One region of the Paenibacillus sp. 481 genome, then DNA from elsewhere that is predicted to be linked to it. Evidence: a T-box and tRNA genes for the amino acid it is inferred to sense, from the RefSeq annotation. Region 1 holds a T-box; the other holds one or more tRNA genes.
What was found. The T-box of region 1 lies ahead of tyrS (tyrosine--tRNA ligase). A T-box ahead of a tRNA ligase gene usually reads a tRNA of that ligase, here a tRNA-Tyr.
Positions count from the first base shown of each region.

Region 2: it encodes a tRNA-Tyr, which carries the amino acid that the T-box ahead of tyrS (tyrosine--tRNA ligase) is inferred to sense. The anticodon was not compared.

Region 1 is NZ_CP075175.1:638,549-646,464, reverse strand. It holds gene KIK04_RS02580 (transglycosylase domain-containing protein) at 1-2,019, opposite strand, end outside; T-box leader at 2,195-2,486, shown strand; gene tyrS (tyrosine--tRNA ligase) at 2,597-3,847, shown strand; gene rpsD (30S ribosomal protein S4) at 3,903-4,502, opposite strand; gene KIK04_RS02565 (sensor domain-containing diguanylate cyclase) at 4,912-6,939, shown strand; gene KIK04_RS02560 (hypothetical protein) at 7,066-7,916, shown strand, end outside.
Region 2 is NZ_CP075175.1:2,194,379-2,202,294, reverse strand. It holds rRNA gene KIK04_RS09500 (23S ribosomal RNA) at 1-1,322, shown strand, start outside; tRNA gene KIK04_RS09495 (tRNA-Ser) at 1,447-1,535, shown strand; tRNA gene KIK04_RS09490 (tRNA-Met) at 1,558-1,634, shown strand; tRNA gene KIK04_RS09485 (tRNA-Val) at 1,662-1,737, shown strand; tRNA gene KIK04_RS09480 (tRNA-Thr) at 1,745-1,820, shown strand; tRNA gene KIK04_RS09475 (tRNA-Asp) at 1,834-1,910, shown strand; tRNA gene KIK04_RS09470 (tRNA-Phe) at 1,980-2,055, shown strand; tRNA gene KIK04_RS09465 (tRNA-Tyr) at 2,066-2,151, shown strand; tRNA gene KIK04_RS09460 (tRNA-Lys) at 2,157-2,232, shown strand; gene KIK04_RS09455 (PucR family transcriptional regulator) at 2,484-3,587, shown strand; gene KIK04_RS09450 (ABC transporter ATP-binding protein) at 3,697-4,818, shown strand; gene KIK04_RS09445 (DoxX family protein) at 4,930-5,430, opposite strand; gene KIK04_RS09440 (chitinase) at 5,564-7,405, opposite strand; gene hprK (HPr(Ser) kinase/phosphatase) at 7,821-7,916, shown strand, end outside.

The DNA.
Region 1 (7,916 bases):
CACTTTGGACCATATTTCGGTCGAACGGGAACGAGCACTGCGATTCAACACATGAATCTGCTCATCATAACCGACCCATACGCCCATCGTAACGTCAGGCGTATAGCCGACGAACCACGTATCTGCGTAATTCTGCGTCGATCCTGTCTTAGCAGCTACTTCCGTTTTGCCAAAATGATTAAATTGGGTGCGGACAGAACGTGCTGTACCGCGCGAGCCTGTAATAACGGTCTTCATCATGTCCGTCATCAAGTATGCGCTCTGCTTGGTTACGACTGTCTGCGGGTTTACCTTATGCTCGTAAACTGTTTTTCCATTTGAGTCTTCTATCTTGTGAATATAGTAAGCATCGTGTAATTGACCTTCGTTCGCAATTGCACCGAACGCATTCGTAATTTCTTCAACCGTTACCCCGTAGCGCAATCCGCCGATAACGCCGGTTTGTGCTTGGTAATCCTCAGGTTGAATCGTGGTGATGCCTAGCTGTTTTACGAAATCGAGCGCGTTTTTAATGCCGACTTTTTCGATATAAATTTTCAAAGCGGGCAAGTTCAACGATTCGTTTAATGCTTTACGAGCCGTAACTAAGCCTTGGTATCGGCCGTTCGCATTACCTGGTATATGATAGCCCTTACCGGCATCCTTAAGGATCATCGGTGCATCATCGACGATGGATGCTGGCTGGATGAGACCTTTATCGATCGCTGGCAAGTAGGCGGCCAGCGGTTTCATTGTCGACCCGGGCTGCTTCATCATTTGCGTCGCAAGGTTCATCTGCTCGATTTCAAAGCCGCGTCCTTCGATCATGCCTAGAATCGCACCTGTCCGGTGATCAAGCATTAGGGCTGCAACTTGCTCCACGCCTTTCTTCTCACTGTAAGGCGAGAAGTTCTTATCATTATTTGCTACACGCTTCATCGCATCATAAATCTTTTTGTCAATCGTTGTTGTAATATGATAGCCTCCGCGCAGCAATTGCTCGCGCGCGCTTTGCAGCAATTCACTGTTCTCTCGCTTGCGCAAATCGGCTTTCGTCATATTCGGATGCTGCTGTAGAACGAGCACTTCCGCGGCCGCCCGTTCTGTTTCCATCATTAAATATGGATATGTAGAATAGGCCTTTGTACGGGATTCGGCCAAAGAGCCTTCAATATTAAAGGCGGTGGCTTCAGTGTACTGCTGCTGCGTAATTTTGTTTTCTTCCAGCATTCGTTTCAATACAAGCTTCTGACGCTCAATTGCTCTACTAATTCCGCGTTTGTTCCGCTCGCCCTTACCTGTATAAGCAGAGTAAGCAGATGGGAGCTGCGGCAACCCGGCTAAATAGGCGGATTGTGCAATATTAAGCTTATTTAAGTCATCAATGTTAAAAATGCCTTTTGCTGCTGCTTTAATGCCAAACACATTATAACCATTTGAACCGTTGCCGAATGGAACTTTGTTTAAATAAGCGGTCAAAATTTCTTCCTTCGACAAAAATCGTTCCATACGTAGTGATAAAAATATTTCTTTAGCCTTGCGGCTGTCTGTCTTTTCCAAACTTAAAAATACCCGTCTCGCTAATTGCTGAGTTAGCGTACTACCGCCTGTCTGAACAGGCAGGTTGAATACTTTTTGCACAGCCGCACGCGATAAGCCTCGAATGTCGATGCCGGAATGCTCAAAGAAGCGGTTATCTTCTGTAGCAAGCAATGCATCTATAACGGTTTGTGGAATTTCTTTAAAGGTAATAGGCCTGCGGTCTTCCTCTGTACGTAGTTGACCCATTTGCGTACCGTCTCTGAAATAGACAAAGCCAGTAATCGCATTTTCTTGAATTTTTTGTTCAATCAATTCCCGGGAGCGGATAGGCTCGTCTTTTACAAGAGAAGTAACATAACCGACGACCAAGCCTCCACCAAACAAGCCGCATAGCAGGCCGAACAGCATGAGCCATTTTATGACTGACCAGATGCGGCGTCCGATAGAAGCTTTCCGTTTCCCTGTTTCGCCGCTGTCCGTCAATTTTTCCTCAACCATGCAATTTATTCCTCCTTAATAGTTGCAGCACAGAACATTATATCACAAACTAAGCGGACGTTGAGTCCATTACATATAGTTACTAATAAAAAGTATGCTTCGTATAAATGATGTCGTTTGACGAATGATACACGGTATGATATAACAAATTTATTCGAAATGAACCGTTTCATATATTGTAGCGATGAAGGAGCAAGTAGACGTCCGAGTACTGTTAAACAGAGAGTCGGTGGGTGGTGCGAATCGACCAGTGCGGATTGTCGAATTACATTCTGGAGCTGCTTTGGGCTATGTAGACGAAATAACGCCTTTGCGTGTGAATGTTGTCGATCGGTGTCCAAAGCCGGGAAAGCTTCCCGTTATCAAGCATGAGTGAGAGCTTTAATGATCTTTTGTATGCGTGTATACGTATAGTATTAGGGCTCTAACGAGGGTGGTACCGCGAGCTAGTCTTTCTCGTCCCTTGAGGATGAGGAGGGCTTTTTTGTGCTTTCAGTCGATATTGTTCTGGTATTCTGGCTGCAATAATGTAGCGGTTATTTAACTAGGGAGGATTAGTAAGATGGAAAAAGCAGCTTTGAAATGGGAGTCGCTAACTGCTGAGCAGCAGCAAGAAGTTGAGCGCCAGCTTCACATTATTAGTCGTGGTACAGCGGAAATTGTACCGGTAGAGGAATTGAAGCAGAAACTAGTAAAATCATTGGCAACGGGAGAACCTTTGCGTATCAAGCTCGGTCTTGATCCGTCTGCGCCTGATATTCATGTCGGCCATACGGTCGTCTTGCACAAGCTGCGCCAATTTCAGGAGCTTGGTCATGAAGTTCAATTGCTTATCGGTGATTTCACAGGCCGTATCGGCGATCCGACGGGTAAATCAGAAACGCGTAAACAATTGACAGAAGAGGACGTTCAGCGTAACGCAGAGACGTACAAGAAGCAAATTTTCAAAATTTTAGATCCGGAACAAACGAAAGTTGTGTACAACTCTACATGGCTATCACCAATGTCCTTTGCAGATGTGGTTACGCTAGCGGCTAAGGTAACTGTAGCACGTATGTTGGAGCGCGACGACTTCACGAAGCGTTATCAAGCGGGCTTGCCGATCAGCATTCACGAATTTTTCTACCCGCTCATGCAAGGGATGGACTCTGTAGCATTGAAGAGTGATGTCGAGCTTGGTGGAACGGATCAGAAGTTCAACTTACTTATGGGCCGCACGTTGCAAAAGGAATATGGCCAAGAGGCGCAAATTACGATTACGATGCCGCTGTTAGAAGGCTTGGATGGCGTGCAAAAGATGAGTAAGAGCTTGGGCAACTACATCGGCATCGATGAAGAGCCGAACGAAATTTATGGTAAGGCGATGTCTGTACCGGACGAGCTGATGGTGAAGTACTACGAGTTGGTTACCGACTACACGAATGAAGAAATGGCAGCTTTGAAGCAAGGCTTGGCTGATGGCACTGTGCATCCACGTGATGCTAAAATGCGTCTAGGCTACACGCTCGTACGGATGTACCATGGTACGGAAGCGGCCGAGGCGGCGCAGCAGCATTTTGTGACGGTATTCCAACAGCGTGCGCTTCCAACTGATATCGAAGAACAAGTAGTGCCGGCTTCCGAGTTGGAAAATGGTAGCATTCGAATTATGAATCTGTTGACATTCCTCGGAATGGCGTCGTCCAATGGCGAAGCAAAGCGGAGCATTCAACAAGGTGCGGTAAAAATTAACGAGCAAAAAATAGATGATCCCAACGCAGAAGTTACGTTGCAGGCTGGAGATGTCGTGCAAGTAGGTAAGCGTAAGTTTGCGAAAATTAAGCTTTAATTATAAAATAAAAACGTTGGGGCCATAAGGCTCCAACGTTTTTTTGAACCGAATATTAACGGCTGTAGAACTCGACGATTTGCTTCTCATCGATGTCTTGGGACAATTCAGCGCGCTCAGGCAAGCGAACAAACTTACCTTCAACAGCAGCTTCGTTGTACTCCAAGTAAGTTGGCAAGTGGTGACGGCCTTCGATAGCTTCTTTAACCACTTTCAAACTACGGCTTCTTTCGCGCAAGCCGATTACGTCGCCAGTGTTTACCAAGTAGGACGCGATGTCAACTTTTTTGCCGTTGACTGTAACGTGACCGTGGGAAACCAATTGACGAGCACCTGCACGAGAGTTGGAGAAACCAAGACGATAAACAAGGTTGTCCAAACGGCTCTCAAGCAAGAACATGAAGTTCTCACCAGCGATACCTTGCATGTTGTTAGCACGATCGAACAAGTTGCGGAATTGCTTCTCGTTCATACCGTACATGTGACGAAGCTTTTGCTTCTCTTGCAATTGAATACCGTAACCGCTCATTTTTTTGCGTTGGTTAGGACCATGTTGTCCTGGAGGGTACGCGCGCTTCAATTCTTTGCCAGTACCGCTCAAGGAAATGCCCAGACGACGGCTTAATTTAAATTTAGGACCTGTGTAACGTGCCATATTAGTGTTGACTCCTTCTCATTCATGTAATGGTAGAATGTGGGGTCATTAGTGCCAAATTTCATTCATCGCTATCAGGGCCAAATGTTCAGCTCATCATAGAGGGACATTCCCCATGTTAGCTCCGGCACGATTAGTGAAACAGCCGCAGTCGCGCCGGCGATGAAATTCGTGAGGGTGACACAACAATTTCGCCCATACATCTGATAATAATATAAGAAGAATGAGCTGTATGTCAAGCTGGATTCGGTATTGATCACTTCCAACTGAGCAGGATATAAGACTCAATTTTAAAATATAGTTCTAATGTCCTAAAAAAAGTTTCCAACATTATGATATCATAGTATATTTTAATTGAAATATATTGTATGATAGTAGGAGACTACCTTATTTATTGAAGGAGAAAAGCATGAGAGTACGGCAACTCCACCAGCAAACTGAATCAGGAAAGTCCACTGACAGCGCGGATCAAATGCCAGCGCCAACAGCTATGGAACGAGCGGAACATGATAGCTGGATGTTGTCTTACGACGTGACGGAGCATGATTTACCCTATTTGCAACCGTTGCTCCAAGCTGCTTTTACGGACTGGCATCAAGAAATCCCGCCACAAGCTTCCATTCTTCAAGGGGAGCTTGCGCTCTATGATTATAATGGTGCTTGGATTAGGGGAGATCATGGACTAGTCTCAAGCACGTCTGCGTGTGAAGTAGCGAAGCGCTGCTTAGCAGGCGAGCTATCGTCTAATGGTGAAATACATACAGACGGTGTGTATATGGCAGCACTCATTCAATCAAGGCAGAATCAATTTAACATCGCTGTGTTAGTATGTCGGATGAGTAAACAGGCTAAGACGGCTATTACATCGACGACTATTTCATCTAATAAAGAACAAATGGCGGAGCAAGTTGAGCAGGCGCGACTCGTAGATAGCGTTGTGCTAGAAGCTTGGATACACTCCCTGCGTACACATTTTTATCGCCGCTTCGAATATTTGTTCGTTCGCGATATGGTTCATTCCCAAAAAATTGCCGAACGCGAGGCAAAGCGCCGCGACGTGTTGTATCATGTCGTGCGTCATATCCATGATCGGATTGACGTTGACTCCGTACTCGTCCAAATTGTGAGCGGGGTTGAGCGGCTCGTTACAGATGCTCATATTGAAGTGTATTTGTCGCAGGACCATCGGAGTGAAAATCCGAAGGTGAAGACGTTGTTGTTCAAGCCATGGAGCGATCCGCTTGTGCTGCAAGCGTTTATGAAAGGCGAAATGTGCTATCGAGCTTCGCTTGAAAATGGTAAAGGCGCAGAGGTAGCTTATGCGCTTAGTGGCAAGCAAGGCTCGTACGGCGTGTTAAAGGTTGTATTCCCGAACACAGAGCCCGATGCTTCCGACGTCCAGTTAATTCAGCTCATCGTAGAGACGGCTGGCACCGCGTTTGAAAATGCCCGTTTGCATGAGCAAGCAAACGAAGTCATTCAAGAACTTCGTTTTATTAATGAATTAACGAAAAGAATCAATCAAAGCTTGCGCTTATATGATGTGTTTCATGACGCTACGCATGAGCTGTTACATGTATTTCGGGCTGATTTTTGTATGTTGCTGCAAGTTAGTGAAGATAAAAAGCAGTTCGAGGTTGTATCGTGCAATATGTCCGAATACGATGGCGCTAAGCTAGCTGTAGATGATGGGCTATTTGGCTATATGTATTCTTTACGTGAGCCGATCATTATGTCTGACACGGGAGAACATACCCAACTGCAAATTAAATTTTTTGAGCAGCTGCAATTGCGCTCGTTAATTGCTGCTCCGTTGTTTATCGGTGGTGAAATGGTCGGTATTGTACTGTTGGCTGATCGACGCCCGCACTTCTTCACGTACGATGGCTTCAAGCTGCTGCAAATGTTGGCGACCCATATTGGACTTGCCATTGCGAATGCTACCTTGCATGCCAGAGTGAAGCATATGGCGAACAAAGACCAGCTTACGGGGCTGTATGCCCGTCACTATTTAGATAAGCAAATTTCTCGTCAGCAAAATATCGATTTTTGCGGCTCTTTAATTATCGTCGACATTGATCACTTTAAACAAATTAATGACACATACGGACACCAAACGGGTGATAAAATATTGCATCAAGTAAGTGAAATTATTCGTAGCTCAATTCGCGAAACGGATATTGCCGCACGTTGGGGCGGGGAAGAGCTTGCGATTTATTTCCCACAATTGAACGCCGAGCAAACGGTTCGAGTTGCTGAGCGAATTCGGGCGCGAGTTTCCCAAGAGACCGACCCGAAAGTAACGGTGTCATGTGGAATTGCGGAATGGACTTGGCAGGATGAAAAAATAAGTGTTGAATCGTTGTTCTATCGAGCCGATATGGCTTTGTATGAAGCGAAGAACGGCGGCCGTAATCAAATACGAGTTAGCTCTTAAGCTCGGAAAATCGTAGCGAGAATAAACAGCTGACAGTTGACAGACGATAAAAGAGGTGGACATATGTCCACCTCTTTTTTGCATCGTGCACGACTTATCTGATGAGGTAAGGAAAGGATTTTGAATGTGAGCCTGCTTAGTGGATTTTTCAATAAAACGTTATGTGATGTCACAGCTCGCTTATTTATCGTTAGCTTGTTGTTCGTATCGGGGTGTTATACCCCTGTCCATTCGCCTCCAGAAGAGATGCTGGAACGATCTTTAAGTGGTGTCATGGGTAAAGATGAATTTTCATTTCGAGGATTTGCAGAAGTTCGAGTAGGTGAGAACATGATACTCATGAAACAGTTTCGGTATGAGGGAGCCGTTCGTCAGCATCAAGGCACACATATGAGATTAAGCCGTAATGTCGAACGTGACACGACAAGTAAGCGCTGGAATCCTTTGCGACATCTTGAAGAGCTGCGGGCTGTGCCGAAGCGGGTTTCTTTGCTACGCGTACCCGACTCTGATGATTTAAACATGACATCGAGTGGTAATCCCATACAGGTGAGGGCGAGTAACCTCACCACCTCAAGGGCCAGCATGATTTCACAATTCACGAAAAAGGGGGCTATTCCGCTAAACATTAACGTGCGACCACACGATGCGAAAAAAATGCTGTCGCAGTACTTGCAAGAAGATTACGAAAGCATCGTCATTCCGAACAAGCAATTGGAACGTGTTCGCGGGCAGCTCTCGGCGTCAGCTCAGCAGGAGTTGGCGAATGAACTTAACGCTGAGGCGGAACAAGGTCGTCAACGTTTAACAAGCATGCTGGAAAATGCTACGGTAAATGCGACTTATGTACTATGGGTGGATCAGAAGCGACAACTGCCACTAGCATTAGAAACACAAATGACAGCGGCATATAAGGTGGAGGGTCAACCTCGTCAAGAAACGATACGGATGGTTTCAGAATTCGTGAATTATCGCTG
Region 2 (7,916 bases), 1.6 Mb from region 1:
TCATGCTGCCGAGAAAAGCCTCTAGCCAGGGAGAAGGTGCCCGTACCGCAAACCGACACAGGTAGGCGAGAAGAGAATTCTAAGGCGCGCGGAAGAACTCTCGTTAAGGAACTCGGCAAAATGACCCCGTAACTTAGGGAGAAGGGGTGCCTCGGTAGGGTTAATAGCCCGAGGGGGCCGCAGTGAATAGGCCCAATCGACTGTTTAGCAAAAACACAGGTCTGTGCGAAGCCGCAAGGCGAAGTATACGGGCTGACGCCTGCCCGGTGCTGGAAGGTTAAGGGGAGTGGTTAGCCGCAAGGCGAAGCTATGAACCGAAGCCCCAGTAAACGGCGGCCGTAACTATAACGGTCCTAAGGTAGCGAAATTCCTTGTCAGGTAAATTCTGACCCGCACGAATGGCGTAACGAATTGGGCGCTGTCTCAACGAGAGATCCGGTGAAATTTTAATACCTGTGAAGATGCAGGTTACCCGCGACAAGACGGAAAGACCCCATGGAGCTTTACTACAGCTTGATATTGGACTTTGGTACGGACTGTACAGGATAGGTGGGAGCCTTAGAAGCCTGAGCGCCAGCTTAGGTGGAGGCACCGTTGGGATACCACCCTGTTCGTATCGGAGTTCTAACCTAGGACCGTTACCCGGTTCGGGGACAGTGTCAGGTGGGTAGTTTGACTGGGGCGGTCGCCTCCTAAAGAGTAACGGAGGCGCCCCAAGGTTCCCTCAGAATGGTTGGAAATCATTCGAAGAGTGCAAAGGCATAAGGGAGCTTGACTGCGAGACCTACAAGTCGAGCAGGGACGAAAGTCGGGCTTAGTGATCCGGTGGTACCGCATGGAAGGGCCATCGCTCAACGGATAAAAGCTACCCTGGGGATAACAGGCTTATCTCCCCCAAGAGTCCACATCGACGGGGAGGTTTGGCACCTCGATGTCGGCTCATCGCATCCTGGGGCTGAAGTAGGTCCCAAGGGTTGGGCTGTTCGCCCATTAAAGCGGTACGCGAGCTGGGTTCAGAACGTCGTGAGACAGTTCGGTCCCTATCTGTCGCGGGCGTAGGAAATTTGAGAGGAGCTGTCCTTAGTACGAGAGGACCGGGATGGACATACCGCTGGTGTACCAGTTGTTCTGCCAAGAGCATCGCTGGGTAGCCAAGTATGGAAGGGATAAGCGCTGAAAGCATCTAAGCGTGAAGCCCCCCTCAAGATGAGATTTCCCACTTTTGGTAAGACCCCTTGAAGACGACGAGGTTGATAGGTTCGGGGTGGAAGTACAGTAATGTATGGAGCTGACGAATACTAATAGGTCGAGGGCTTATCCTAAATAAGCAAGATGATTCGAAGTGACGATTTACCTTTCACGATCAGTTTTCAGGGCGCAAGTCTTGAATTTCTATCTTGAATCACTTATAATACGGTGGACAAGTGTGAAACCTGCCTTAAACGTGGGGAGATACCCAAGAGGCCGAAGGGGACGCTTTGCTAAAGCGTTAGGGTGTCACAGCCGCGAGGGTTCGAATCCCTCTCTCTCCGCCATGATTTTTTAAGTGAATAGTGTGGCGGTGTAGCTCAGCTGGCTAGAGCGTACGGTTCATACCCGTGAGGTCGTGGGTTCGACTCCCTCCGCCGCTACCACAAATCTTATCTTTAATATACCCATATGGACGCTTAGCTCAGCTGGGAGAGCATCTGCCTTACAAGCAGAGGGTCGGCGGTTCGATCCCGTCAGCGTCCACCATTATTTTGCCGGTGTAGCTCAGTTGGTAGAGCGGCTGACTTGTAATCAGTAGGTCGGGGGTTCAAGTCCTCTCGCCGGCACCATGTAAAAATTTGAGGAGCTGTGGTGTAGAGGCCTAACATGCCTGCCTGTCACGCAGGAGACCGCGGGTTCGAATCCCGTCAGCTCCGCCATTTTTACTCTAGTAAGTGGAGGAATTAACTCCTACACTTTATTTTTTTGTCGAAAACCGCATATATTGCGGCTCGGTAGCTCAGTCGGTAGAGCAGAGGACTGAAAATCCTCGTGTCGGCGGTTCGATTCCGTCCCGAGCCACCATGTAAATCATGGAGGATTAGCGAAGTGGCCAAACGCATCAGACTGTAAATCTGCTCCCTTACGGGTTCGGTGGTTCGAATCCATCATCCTCCACCATTTACGAGCCATTAGCTCAGTTGGTAGAGCACCTGACTTTTAATCAGGGTGTCGTAGGTTCGAGTCCTACATGGCTCACCAGTTTTTAATTTTCAAACTTCAGTGAATATCTGAAGTTTTTTTGTTTTTTATAAAATAGTTGAGATTAGTTCACTATTTAATTACATATTTGGAATGGAAAAAGGCTTGTGAACTACTAATCACAAGTCTTTTTTGTGTTTATTTTAATAGAAAGCAATATGGACGGGTTGTGTTTGTCATTACGAGGTTAACATGTGTTAAAATACAATCAATTGTGATGTTAAAATGTGATGTAAAGTAGGCTGAGCAAAATGAATTTAGATTTTGTGACAGAAAAGCTTAAACAAATTAGCGGAGTAGAAATATCGGTACAACATTTGTCGATAAAGCAATGGCGAAAGTTGCAGGAAAAAGCCCAGCCTTATACAGATGGAGAACTAGTTGTTGGAGTTCGTATTAATGATCTTATTTATTATAAATGGAACGAAGAAGAAGACATGATAACGTTTTTGCTTGCTTCAGAAGCCACGCTGTCAGCGTCAGAATTACAGCTGATGGACTGGTTGATTCGTGTAGAGCGACCACTAAAAAATACTTCATTGCGCGCAGCGGATGAGGTAAAGGTACAGGCTACTCAGCTATCCTCATGGATTCATGAGCAATTGGAGCTGCGACAACTTGGGTCAGAAGTACCTGATACGCTGCAATTAAAAAAGAGGCTGTGTGCAGAGTTTGTTCCTTTTTTGCTTATATCCGACCATGGAAGGGACACTGACTATGCAGAGTTATATAAGCTGCTACGTTCCTATTTTGGAGGAGAGTACGTACTTATACCGCTTGAAGAAAAAGAATGGTTAATACTTTGCCCACACTCGCTAATATGGTCGAGTGAACAAGATGAGGAAACGGACGAAATGGAGTCTATTGAAGATACATTGACTTCATTTTGCCTTGGATTATATGAGTTGTTAGCTAGTGAGTGGATAGGAGATAGTCAATTATCTGTTGGTTATACTACTATTCCAAATAAAGGGCTGCCTGGTGTGGTGTCTCAACTTCGTGAGACGATATATTTAGGGCGAACTTTTCATGTGGCAGATAATATTCATTTACCGTGGGAGCTTCATTTAGAGCGGCTCGTGTTCAGCATTCCTGAGCAGGTACGTAAGCAATTTTTAGAACGTGTCGTTACGAAAGGGCGCAGTTTTGTCGATGAGGAGACGATGGCCACGGTCGTAACCTTTTTTCAGCACAATTGTAGCGTTAGTGAAACGGCGAAGCGTTTATACATTCACCGCAATACGTTGCTGTATCGTTTAGATAAGCTAAAGCAAGATACGGGGCTTGATGTGCGGAGTTTTTCAGATGCGGTATTAGTAAAGTTGATTTTGCTATTGTACAAAGTGACAAACTAAGGGGATATATTTTTGTGCATGATGTGCATAGCCATGTAAGCGTTATTTCGTTAAGATGTAAGTAACAAGTAACCGATTACATTCAACGTATACTGAGGGGGAAACGATCATGGCAGGCGTACGCTTAGAAAATATTTTCAAGAAATACCCGGGTGCAGATAAGGCAACAGTTAAAGATGTTAACTTGGACATTAAAGACAAGGAGTTTTTGGTCCTTGTAGGTCCATCGGGTTGCGGTAAATCAACGACATTGCGTATGATTGCAGGTCTTGAAGAGATTTCTGAAGGAAAATTGTTTATTGGTGACCGCCTTGTTAACGATGTTGCGCCAAAAGACCGTGACATTGCGATGGTATTCCAATCTTATGCGTTGTATCCACATATGAACGTGTATCAAAATATGGCGTTTGGTTTGAAATTGCGTAAGTTCAAAAAAGATGAAATCGACAAACGTGTTCGTGAAGCTGCGAAAATTCTCGACATCGAGCACTTGCTTGACCGCAAACCAAAGGCGTTGTCTGGTGGTCAGCGTCAGCGTGTTGCGCTTGGTCGTGCAATCGTTCGTGAGCCACAAGTATTCTTGATGGACGAACCGCTTTCTAACTTGGATGCAAAATTGCGTGGCCAAATGCGTGCTGAGATTTCGAAATTGGCGAAGCGTTTGCAAACGACAGTTATTTACGTAACGCATGACCAAATCGAAGCAATGACGATGGGTGACCGTATCGTTGTTATGAAAGACGGTATCATTCAACAAGCGGCAGCTCCAGATGTGTTGTACAACCATCCAGTGAATATGTTCGTTGCAGGCTTTATTGGCTCGCCAACGATTAACTTCGTCAACGGTACTTTAACTGAAGAGGGCGGCGAACTTCGCTTTAAAGCACCTGGCTTGAACGTTGTCGTTCCAGCAGGTAGAGCGCAAGCCTTGAAAGAGAAAGGCTACGTTAGCAAAGAAGTTATTCTCGGCGTTCGTTCTGAAGATATTCACGAAGAGCCTGTATTTTTGGAAGCATCGCCACACAGCCAGTTCACAGCTACTATTGAAGTTGCTGAGAACTTGGGTCACGAGATGTTGCTCTACTTGAACGGTGTAGGCAACAGCAGCGTTATCGCTCGTGTAGACGGTCGCTCCAACGCTAAGGAAGGCCAAACTGTGAAGCTTGCAATCGATATGAACAAAATTCACGTGTTTGATAAAGATTCCGAATTGAACATTTTCGAGAGCTAATTATAAATAAATTAGATCGCATATAAGCGTGAATCTAAAAGAACTACAAAAAAAGGGTGCCTCGCAAGTCAACGACTTGGGAAGCACCCTTTTTGGTGTACCTATGTGCGATTAAGTTTGAGCGGACACGCCTTTTTGCTTGTTGAAAAATGAAAAATTACGACTTCTTATTAGTCCGTCTAAACCGATTGAGCCAGCTTGATGGAGCGATATAAGGATGAGCAACGAAGCGATAATCATCGTTGGGTTAAGGCTAACGGAACCACTAAGGAAGAAGGCATAATTCATCATGAATCCGAAGAAGGCGGCTGTTTTGGTGAACAGGCCGACGATAAGTCCGATTCCTACAAGCAATTCTCCGACGGGAACGATGAAGTTAAAGATTTGGATGTTAGGCATAACGACGGACTCCAAAAATTGTCCCCACCAATCTGGAATAGATGGTTTGGCACCTTGGGATTTTTCTATTGCACCAGAAATATATTGAGTGGCATCAAAGTTCCCTTTTTGCAATTTATTTAATGCGGCTTTAAACCAATACCAACCTAACATAACTCTTACGACAATTAAAAGCCATTTTACGACGACATTTTTCCGAGCAAATTCTATCATCTATAAACTCTCCTCTATTCCAAATAGACAGCGCTTTAAGTTTTATATTGAATTTTTTATAGAGCAAGAGACTGTCCGCTAGTAGTATCAACTAATTCCCTAGCACGGACAGCCCTCTTGCTATTCTAGTGAATTACAGACTGTTCAATGAATTACGAACGGGTTGTGAGAACCCAAAGCCGGACACTTGATCCCAGTTGATGGACCATGTCATGACTCCAGGGAAGGCTGAATAGCCAGCTGGATTACGCAGTACATAGGCACCACCATAGCTTTGACCCTTAACAAGATATTTCAGTGCTTTATCAATATCAGCTGGGGTTGTGTACCCTCCTGCAGGAGCAGCACGCGGTATTGATGGTAATCCGAAACCTACTTGATCCGCACGTAAAGCAGGGAACTTGTTCGCCTGATTGTTGGCAATTGGGAAGCCTTGCAACAACATTTCAGTCATGGCAACTTGGAAATCAGGTGTGCCTTGGCTATAAGTACGGCCATCAAGAGCTGTGATGCCACCTGTGTTATAGTGCTGAACATGGATAATGTTCAGTCTGTCTTTGAAGGCGTAAATGACCGGCAAGTAGGCACCCCATGGGCCGCCGTATGCAGTCATGCCACCTTGAACATAAGCTGTTTCTGGAGCCATTGTCAGTAAGAAGTCAGGGCCTTTTTGGCTTAATATTTCACGAACAGAAGCGATGAGGTTAGCGATCTTAGGTGTCGTTGGGTTACGGAAATCCGTATCTCCACCATTTAAAGCGAGTGAGCTACCTTCCAAGTCGATGTCTATACCGCTAAAGCCATATTCATTAATGATGGCGGTCATTGTACGAGTGAAGTTCAGTCTGGCTGCATTATCTACTAATTCAACTGCACCGTCTGCGCCGCCAATTGAGATGTTTACTTTTTTACCTTGTGCTTTAAGTGCGGCAATGTCAGCAATGAATTGCTCTTTGGTTGCGTTGTACGGTGTGAATCCCATTGTTGCCCGATCTGCTGCAATCGGCTCTGCAAAGGCAACGTTAATGATGTCGTAGTGTGGAGATACATCTTTCAAACGAATATTCGCTGAACCATTGTTAAAGTTGTGCCAATATCCGATCAGTTTGCGTGTGCTTGTGCCTGGATTTGTAGGATTTGTAGTTGCTGTAACTACAGCGCTGTCGCCAGAACGGTTGCCAGCGGCATCTAGGGCACGTACGACTAAGCTATAAGCTGTACTTGCAGTTAGGCCTGCTGCTGTCCAAGTTGTGCTGCTTGTTGTTCCAGCAAGTTGTCCGTTTAATAACACTTCATATTGTGTGACGGCGATGTTGTCTGTGGAGGCATTCCAAGTGATTGTTAAGGAAGTAGAAGTCTTGTCGGTAAGCTGGACATTTGCTGGTATGCTAGGAGCCTCTACATCATTAGGTGCACCAGGTGTAGAAATCGTGATGATATTGCTTGCTGGAGATACGTTGCCGGCTGCATCAGCCGCTTGTACGGAGAATGTGTAGTTCGTGTTAGCAGTCAGCCCACTTGCAGTAAACGTTGTACTTGCGGATGTACCGACTTTGAGTGTGCCGTTCCATACATGATAAGAAGTTACACCTACATTATCTGTAGCTGCTTGCCAGCTAAGTGTGACTGAATTATGAGTGACGGCTGTTGCTTGCAGCGTTTGTGGTGCGGTAGGTGGCGTGATGTCCACTGGAGGTTGACTGGTGCTCACTTTCCAGAGTGCAGGCACTGCAGCTGGTTCCCAGCCTACGAGTGAAGTGTGAGCAAGCGTACATTCGTAGGATTTATTTTGATAAGTGACCAGATCGCCTATCTTGTAGGCCGTGTTAGGTGCCCAAGCAGCTGGTGCGGCGGCTGAAGGTGTTTCTGGTGAAGCTGTGCCGAAAGCGGTTACAGGGATGAGTGAAAGAACGAGCACGCACATCAGGAGTACGGCAAGGCTTCGTTTTGCGAGTACTGATTTGAATAATGACATAATTTTAATCCTCCTTCATAAATGAAAATGTAGCGATCATTACAGCCATAGCTGCATGAGTGAGCGGCTTGTTCGAAACACCTCCTTAAAATGGTATAAGCATATATTCGCGTTGCATTTTGAAAACCCTGCTAAAAGTCGATCTAAATCCTTAAAAATCGACAATATTTTCTGTCGTAATCTGATGGGTTCTATCATAAAGGCAAGTTATCGACGAGTGGCTGAAAAAAGAAGGGATAACTATCTCCATTCGTTGAGTTCGTACCATGGGAACGTTGATTTCAATGTCATTTTCCATTACGATATTTACAATGAGGTAAACTGTGTCTTACAGCGGTGTATTGAGGTTGTTAGAGAGACAGAAGGTAGACAAACGCTAGCCGTAAGACCCAGATGACGAAGGAGTTGAACGACGATGGCCAAAAAAGTGAAAGTTTCCGAATTGGCGGAACAGTTCCATCTAGATGTGCTTGCAGGTGCTCCGGGACTGAAGCGGCCGATTACGGTTGAT